Regions from separate parts of the Comamonas koreensis genome, predicted to be linked through region 2. Evidence: riboswitches for the same ligand, from Rfam matches in the RefSeq annotation. Region 2 holds a riboswitch; the other holds the start of a gene.
What was found. A riboswitch is a leader RNA that binds a small molecule or an ion and turns the genes downstream of it on or off. The one in region 2 is predicted to bind cobalamin.
Positions count from the first base shown of each region.

Region 1: another riboswitch for cobalamin. It lies ahead of F0Q04_RS00800 (ABC transporter substrate-binding protein); the one in region 2 lies ahead of F0Q04_RS19165 (TonB-dependent receptor domain-containing protein).

Region 1 is NZ_CP043575.1:170,544-174,966, reverse strand. It holds gene atpD (F0F1 ATP synthase subunit beta) at 1-565, shown strand, start outside; gene F0Q04_RS00810 (F0F1 ATP synthase subunit epsilon) at 637-1,053, shown strand; gene F0Q04_RS00805 (GNAT family N-acetyltransferase) at 1,105-1,653, opposite strand; cobalamin riboswitch at 1,700-1,925, shown strand; gene F0Q04_RS00800 (ABC transporter substrate-binding protein) at 2,186-3,208, shown strand; gene F0Q04_RS00795 (FecCD family ABC transporter permease) at 3,236-4,303, shown strand; gene F0Q04_RS00790 (ABC transporter ATP-binding protein) at 4,300-4,423, shown strand, end outside.
Region 2 is NZ_CP043575.1:4,200,916-4,205,338, reverse strand. It holds gene F0Q04_RS19180 (sulfite exporter TauE/SafE family protein) at 1-605, opposite strand, end outside; gene F0Q04_RS19175 (cell division protein ZapA) at 1,055-1,474, opposite strand; gene F0Q04_RS19170 (hypothetical protein) at 1,474-1,689, opposite strand; cobalamin riboswitch at 1,727-1,974, shown strand; gene F0Q04_RS19165 (TonB-dependent receptor domain-containing protein) at 2,058-3,956, shown strand; gene F0Q04_RS19160 (cobyrinate a,c-diamide synthase) at 3,979-4,423, shown strand, end outside.

The DNA of each region.
Region 1 (4,423 bases), 1.2 Mb from region 2:
CGAAGAAATGGGCCGTCTGCAAGAGCGTATCACCTCGACCAAGGTGGGTTCGATCACCTCGATCCAGGCCGTGTACGTGCCAGCGGACGATTACACCGATCCATCGCCAGCAACGACCTTCGCCCACTTGGACTCCACCGTGGCGCTGTCGCGTGACATTGCTTCGCTGGGTATCTACCCTGCGGTGGACCCCCTGGCGTCGACCAGCCGCCAGCTGGACCCCCAAGTGGTCGGTGAAGAGCACTACTCGGTCGCCCGCCAAGTGCAGGGTACCCTGCAGCGCTACACCGAACTGCGCGACATCATTGCGATTCTGGGTATGGACGAACTGGCTCCCGAAGACAAGCTCGTCGTGGCCCGCGCTCGCAAGATCCAGCGTTTCCTGTCGCAGCCTTTCCACGTTGCTGAAGTGTTCACGGGCGCTCCAGGCAAGTACGTGCCGCTGTCGGAAACCATCCGCGGCTTCAAGATGATCGTCAACGGCGAGTGCGACCACCTGCCCGAGCAAGCCTTCTACATGGTTGGCACGATCGACGAAGCCATCGAGAAGGCGAAGAAGATCTAAGCTTTGCAGAACGGGCTGCCGCACGCAGCCCTGCTCGCAAACTAGTTTCTTTTTCACTCTGAGGATCAAAGATGAACACCTTCCACGTTGATGTGGTCAGTGCTGAAGAATCCATCTTCTCCGGCGAAGCCCGCTTTGTGGCTTTGCCTGGTGAAATGGGCGAACTCGGTATCTACGCCCGCCACACGCCGTTGATCACCCGCATCAAGCCGGGTTCGGTGCGCATTGAGAAGGCCGACGGCGGCGAAGAGTTCATCTTCGTGGCTGGTGGCATTCTCGAAGTGCAACCCGACTGCGTGACCGTGCTGTCCGACACCGCTGTGCGCGGCAAGGACCTGGACGAGCAAAAAGCGGTTGAAGCCAAGCAAAAGGCTGAAGAAGCCCTCAAGAACGCCAAGGGCGAGCTTGACCTGGCCAAGGCCCAATCCGAGCTGTCCGTCATGGCCGCCCAGATTGCCGCCCTGCAAAAATACCGCAAGAAGCGCTGATCCGCTGTTTGCGCAACTGCCACAGGAAAACCACCGCATGCGGTGGTTTTTTTACGCCCGTACCGGATGCGTCGGAGCAGGCCCCGTCTGCAGCACCTGCTGCATATGGATGGTTTGCCACAGCGGGTCGGCATCCTGGTGCAGGGTGATAAAACCCTGGCGCTGCCAGAAGGTTTGCGCGCCTGGCAAAAAAGGATGCGTGTGCAGGTAGAGCCGCTGCACACCCTGCTGCAGCGCCCGCTGACGCAGCTGCGCGAACAGCACGCCAGCCAGGCCTTGCCGGCGCCAGGCCGGGTCCACATACAAGCGCACCACCTCGGCGGTGCCTGCACTGGGCACGGTCAGATGGGCAAAGCGCCCGTCATAGGCGCGGTAGGCAATGCTGCCGATGACGCGGTCGCCCTGCCAGGCCGCCAGCATGCAGCCGCCGGGCGATGCGTAGACCGAGGCAAAGTCGCGCAGGTCGGCCTGCGGCGTGTTGGTATCGACCCGATCGCCAAACATGGTTTGGCGCGCCGCCTGCAAAAAGGCCGCCACCGGCGCGAGATGTTCAACGCGGCGGATGCCGTATGCGCTGGGTGTAGTGGGTGGGTGGTTCATGGCCATCAAACGGCCTGCAGCTTAGCATGCAGGCCCTGTAAATCGGCTACAGTACAGCCACTTTGGTTTCGCAAGAACATGCGCACGGCAGGGTGCCGGGGCATGAGGGAATCCAGGGAGCGCGAGCCGGCAGCCAGCGCCCCAAACGGAACTGCCCCCGCAACTGTAGGCCACGAGCAGGCCATCCATGCGCCACTGAACTGCGGTTCGGGAAGGCGATGGTCTGCGCAGACCGGCCAGTCAGGAGACCTGCCAAGGTCATGCATTCACAACCCACTGGCAAGCCCCTGGTTTGCACAGAGAAACAGGCATGCCACCGGTTTGCGCGCTGCAAGGCGAACATCGCAAACACCGGTGATGCAAACCCATTCATGGCGGATGTGCGTGTGTTTTGATCATGACCGGCGGGGTGTCCGGGCGGTGAGCAGCGTCTCGTCTGCGCAAGCCTGTCCTGGCTCCACCGGGCAGCGCCCCGCACCGGATCGGCTCGCACGGCCCGCATGCCCAGCCTCTACCTAGAGAGACGATTCCGATGCCTGTTCGCCGTTTTGCGCTGCCTGCCCTGTTGGCTACCTGTGTATTCACCTCGCTGTCCGCCTGGGCTGCCCCTTATCCGATGCAGCTGCACAACTGCGGCTACGCGGTGTCCCTCAAGCAGGCGCCCGCCTCGGTCGTCACCATCGGCCAGGCCGGCACCGAGATGCTGTATGCGCTGGGTCTGGGCGACAAGCTGGTGGGCACCTCGCTGTGGTTCAACGCCGTGCTGCCCCAGTTCAAGGCGATCAATGACAAGGTGCCACGCCTTGCGGACAACGACCCGAGCTTCGAGTCGGTGATCGGCAAGCGCCCGGCACTGGTGGTGTCGCAGTTCGAGTGGATGGTCGGCAAGGACGGCGTCGTGGGCACGCGCGAGCAGTTCCATGACCTGGGCATTGCCACCTATGCGATGCCCTCCGACTGTGAAGGCAAGAACAACCTCAAGGGCGCCGATGGCACCCGCACCGCGGCCTACGATGTGCAGGCGCTCTACAAGAGCATCACGCAACTGGCGCAGCTCTTTGATGTGCAGCCCCAGGGCGAGCGCCTGGTCAAGGACCTGCGCGAGCGCCAGGCCAAAGCGGTCGCCAAGGTCCAGGCGGCGCAGCAGCCGAACCTCTCGGCTGCGCTGTGGTTCTCCAGCGCCGATCTGGCCATCGACCCGTATATGGCTGGTAAGAATGGCGTTGCCGGCTACATGCTGCAGACCTTGGGCCTGCGCAATATCGTCGACTCGTCCGAAGAATGGCCCACCGTGGGCTGGGAGACGATTGCCAAGGCCAACCCCTCGGTCCTGGTGATCGCCCGCATGGACCGCCGCCGCTTCCCTGCGGACGACTACCAAAAGAAGCTGGAGTTTCTGAAGATGGACCCGGTCACCCAGCACATGGATGCGGTCAAGAACAACCGCATCGTCATTGTTGATGCCGATGCGCTGCAAGGCTCGATCCGCCTGGTCGATGGCATGGAGCAGATCAGCGATGCGGTACGCAAGCTCGGCCCAGCGGCCGCGCGTTGATCAGCCGCTGATGCAAGGCTCTGCATAATGGTGGCAACGGCATCAGCGCGCCCATCGGCGCTGCGCAGGCCGCTGCATGGGGCCGCCTGGTGCCTGGGCGCGGCACTGGCGATGCTGCTGAGCGTGGCGCTGGGCATCGCCATTGGCGAGACGGCGCTGTCGCCCAGCCTGGTGCTGCAGGTGCTGGCCAACAAGCTGGCCGGTGCCCACTACGCCATCGATCCCATCAGCCAGGGCATTGTCTGGAACTACCGCCTGCCCCGCGCGCTGGTGGCGGCCAGCTGCGGCGCGGGCCTGGCGGTCTCGGGCGTCATTTTGCAATCGCTGCTGCGCAATGCGCTGGCCGAACCCTATTTGCTCGGCATCTCTGCCGGGGCCTCCACCGGCGCAGTGCTGGTGACCGTCGTGGGCATCGGCGCGGGCGCCATCTCGATGACCGTGGGCGCCTTTTTTGGCGCGCTCTGCGCATTTGCACTGGTCGCCCTGCTGGCCCACGCCGCCGGCAGCGGCGGGCTGCGCAACAGCGGCCAGATTGTGCTGGCCGGCATTGCGGGCTCGCAGCTGTTCAATGCGCTGACCTCGCTCATCATCACCAAGTCGGGCAGTGCCGAGCAGGCCCGGGGCATCATGTTCTGGCTGCTGGGCAGCCTGAGCGGCGTGCGCTGGCCCGATACCGTGCTCACCGCCTGCATCGCGATCACCGGTTTGCTGCTGTGCCTGCTGCATACGCGCGCGCTCGATGCCTTCACCTTTGGCAGCGAATCGGCGGCCGCGCTGGGCGTGCCGGTGCGCCGTGTGCAACTGGTGCTGCTGCTGGCCGCGGCGCTGATGACGGCCGTCATGGTCTCCATCGTTGGCGCGATCGGCTTTGTCGGCCTGGTGATTCCACATGCCGCGCGCATGCTGGTCGGCGTCAGCCACCGGCGACTGGTGCCTGCCAGCGCGATGATGGGCGCGGTGTTTCTGATCGCCGCCGATGTGCTCTCGCGCACCCTGATCCGGGGCCAGGTGCTGCCCATTGGCGTCATCACCGCCCTGGTCGGGGCGCCGGTGTTTGCCGTCATCCTGCTCCAAAGCCAGCGGAGGCGCGGATGACGGCGGCACCTCTGGTCTCGGCGGATCAACCCGTGTTGCAGGCCTGTGCTCTGGGCCTGCGCCTGCAGGGCCGGCCGGTTGTCGAGCAGCTCAGCCTGCCGGTGCAGCGCCACGAAATGC
Region 2 (4,423 bases):
GCCACCATGAAGCCGATGACATTGGTGACCGCAATCGGAAAGCCCAGCGCCGAGCTCGTGGCTACCGCGTTGTGCATCGGCACGCTGCACCAAGTCATGAAAGGCACGCTGATGAAGGCGCCGCCCGCGCCCACCAGGCCCGAGAGGCAGCCGATCACGCCACCCGCAGCCAGCTGGCCGGCCGTGCCCGGCATGGCGCGCATGGCCTGGCTGTTGGGCTTGCGGAACATGCGCAGTGCCGAGTAGCCAATGAACAGGCCAAAAAACAAACCCAGGTAGCTGCCCTTGAGCACCGCAAAAATACCCAGGCTGGCCAGCAGGCCGCCCAGCACAATGCCCGGGGCCAGGCGTTTGACAAGGTCCCAGCGCACCGCGCCATGCTGGTGGTGGGCGCGCACGCTGGACATCGAGGTGAAGACGATGGTCGCCATCGAGGTGGCAATCGCCATCTTGATCGCCAGCTCCGGCGCCACGCCCTGGGTGCCCAGGATGTAGGTGATGAAGGGCACCAGCACCATGCCGCCGCCAATGCCCAGCAGGCCCGCCAGAAAACCGCCGATCAGGCCCAGAAACGACAGCGGCAGCAAAACAAGAGGATCAGTCATGGCGCGCAGTAAAAAGGCCACCTGAAACAGGTGGCCTGAAACCCCGCTGTCGCGGAGAGGAGAAGACAGGTTGGGCGGAGCCTGCCCGAAAAAATCAGGTGTTCGCAGCGGATCCACTGGACCGTCATCCTGAACCGGGGGTTCAGGTGGGCGAGGGCAACCTATCGTTGGGTTCATCTGACGCGAGACGATCACGCTCAATAGGTAATGTACCAAGCCCGTGCTCGTAGAGCATTGGTTCAAGGAACTATAAAGTCCAGCAGGGCTGCGAACGCTTTCATTGTAATCGCTCGCGCCTGCCGCACCCACCAAAACTGCAATTCAATGTGCCTGGATTGGTCAAAAAAGATAGCTGGTTAGCCAGATTGAGCAATGGGTGGCGTGATATTTTGCAGCCAGGCATTGCATGGCGCGGCAATCTGGTGTTGGCGCCTGCTCGCGGCAGTGCCTCAAGCGCTGGTGCCCAGGGTGTCGGCCGGTTGCGCGGGGGCCGGCGCCAGCGCCGCGTCCAGCCGTTGCATCACCGACTGCACACGGGGCGCATCCCAGTCCAGGCTCGCCTGGTCCCCAGGGGCGGTCTGGGCCTGGACCTCAACCATCGCGGCAGACTGCGCAGCAGCTTGCGCCTGCAGGGCGTCTGCGGTCTGGCTGAGCTGGCTGTTTTGCACTTGCAAATCAAGCAGGTCAAAAGCGACATTGAGGGCCGCCAGCACAGCGATGCGCTCGCGGCCACGGATCTTGCCCGCGTCGCGGATGCCGCTCATGGCCTCATCGACATGCTTGACGGCAGCCAGCAGACGTGCTTCCTGGCCTTCGGGGCAGCCCAGCATATAGCTTTGCTGCATGATGTGTACTTCCAGCTGTTTCATCATTCGTCCTGGTCAAAGGTCTTGGGCAGGCGTTCGATCAGTGCATCCACGCGGGCGCGGGCCGCTGTCAGGCGCGATTGGAGGGAGTCGCGCTCCTGGGTCAGGGTGGTGACTTGCTCTTGCAATTGGGCGTGGGCGCGTTGCAAAGCCTCATGACGGCTCAGCAGTGCCTCCACCCGCTCAAGCATCAGATCCATAGAAGGCGTAGTGGCCATAGAGAGACAGTCTTCTTAAGTGCGCAATGGGTTTAACGCTAAAATTGTACCCGTTGGTGCTCGCCCCAGTGGTTCACATGGGGGCAGTTCAACGGGAAGCAGGAGCGCCGCTTGTGCCCTACAAGCCTTACGCAACCTGCGCTGCCCCCGCAACGGTAAGCGATGGTTGGCTTTTGCGCCATCCACAGCCACCACTATGCCACTGAATACCTTGAACAAGTGTTTGGGAAGGCGTGTGCTGTGTCATCGCCAGCCCGGATACCGGCCAACAATAGTGGAGGCGCGTGGCTGAGGCCTTGCCGCGGCTTCCGTGTTCCCCATTGCCGGCGGGGAGGCTGGCGCGGGGTGGTTCATCACCAACTCAGTGCATGTTTTCCTCTGCTTTTTCGACACGCCCCTGCGCGCGTCCCGCGCTTGCGCCCCGCTCGCGCACCCTCCATACCCCCCGTTTTTTGGCCTTGGCCATCGCAGCGGCGCTGCCCCTGTTTGCGCTGCCAGCACAGGCGCAGCAGGCCCCAGCCGCCCTGGAAACAGAGGGTAAAAACCTGCAAGAGATGGTGGTGACCGCCAACCGCATCGAGCAGCCGCTGTCCGATCTGGTGGCCGACATGTCCATCATCGATGCGCAGACCATCGAGCGCCAGGGCCCGGGCAGCGTGGCCGATGTGCTGGCGCGCGTGCCGGGCATCCAGATTTCGCGCAACGGCGGGCCGGGCACGACGACCAGCGTGTTCATGCGCGGCGCCGATTCGCGCTTTACCGCTGTCTATGTTGATGGCGTGCGCATGGATTCGCAATCGACCGGCGGCGCCTCCTGGCAATCGATTCCGCTGGCGCTGATCGATCGCATCGAAGTGCTGCGCGGCCCGGCCGCTGCCGTCTACGGCTCGGACGCGATGGGCGGCGTAGTGCAGATCTTCACCAAGAAAGGTGAGGGCACGCCCCAGCCCTATGTCGGCCTGGGCTTTGGCAACCGGGGCACGTTCACGGCCGAGGCCGGTATCTCCGGCAGCGCCGACGGCTGGGATTACGCGCTGGGTCTGAACCGCTCGCAGACCGATGGCTTCAATGCCCGCACCGTGGCCACCGCCAACCCAGACAAGGACGACTACCGCAGCAATGCGGTCAGCGGCCGCCTGGGCTACCAGCTCAACGGCCAGCACCGGCTCGAAGCCACCTTGCTGGCCAGCGATGTGAACTCGGGCTACGACAGCAGCCTGACCGAGGACGACCGCAGCCTCAACAAGATGTATGCGCTGGGCCTGAACTGGCAGGCGCAGTGGACCGAGCACTACAGTACCAAGCTGCAGTTCAGCCAGTCGCGCGACTATTACGAGACCCGGCCCTCGCCCTACCAGACGGACACGCGCCTGCATAACTACCTGTTCCAAAATACCTGGCGCCTGGGCGTCCACACCTTGACGGCCGCACTGGAGCGGCGTGACGACGCGCTGACGAATGGCGGCATTGACCGCGACCGCCACCAGAATGCGCTGGCGCTGGGCTATGGCCTGAACACCGGCCCGCACACGGTGCAGCTGAACCTGCGCCGGGATGACGACAGCGAGTTCGGCGGCAAGACCACCGGCAGCGCTGCCTATGGCTATGCCTTTGCAACCAACTGGCGCGCCACCGCGACAGTGGGCACGGCCTTTCGCGCGCCCACGCTCTACCAGCGCTTTAGCGAATACGGCGACGCATCGCTGCAGCCCGAGAAAAGCCGCAATGCCGAGCTGGGCCTGCGCTGGGCGCAGGGTGCCGACAGCTTCTCGGCCACGGCCTACCGCAACCGGGTCACCAACCTGATCAACTTCTCGTCGCCCGGCAGTTGCGACAGCGAATTCGGCTGCTATGCCAATGTGGGCAAGGCACGCCTGGAAGGCATTACCTTGGCGGCCACGACCAAGCTGGGCGCGTTCAACCTGCATGGTTCGGTCGACTTCCAGAACCCGCGCGATACCGAAAACGACAAGCTGCTGGCGCGCCGCGCCAAGCGCTATGCCACCCTGGGCGCCGAGACGCGTGCAGCCGGTTGGACCTGGGCGGCCGACCTGCAGACCAGCGCCAAGCGCTTTGACAATGCCGCCAACACCAATGTGCTGGGCGGCTACACCTTGTTCAACCTGTCGGCGCAGACCGAGGTGGCCAAGGATGTGAACCTGATCGCCCGTATCAACAACCTGGCCGACAAGCGCTACCAGACCGCACGCACCTATGCCACCGAAGGTCGCAGCGTGTATGTGGGTGTGAAGTGGATGCCGCGCTGAGCGCAGAGGGGATAAGCCAGCCATGACAGAGACGACGGTTCAGGACCGCCCAACGGCCGCTTGCGTGGCACTGCTGATTGCGGCGCCCGCATCGGGCCAGGGCAAGACCACGGTGACGGCAGCCTTGGCGCGCCTGCATGCCCGCCAGGGCCGGCGGGTCCAGGTGTTCAAATGCGGCCCGGATTTTCTCGATCCGCAGTGGCTGCGCCTGGCCAGCGGCCAGCCCGTGCATGCGCTGGATCGCTGGATGAACGGTGAAGTGGATGTGCGCGCACGCCTGTTTCAGGCCGCGCAAAGCAACGATGTGCTGCTGATCGAAGGCGTGATGGGCCTGTTCGATGGTGCCAACAGCGCGGCCGAGCTGGCCAAGTCGCTGGGCATCTCCGCTGTGGTGGTGGTCGATGCATCGGCCATGGCCGCTACCTTTGGCGCCATTGCCCATGGCCTGCAGCACTATGACCCAGGCC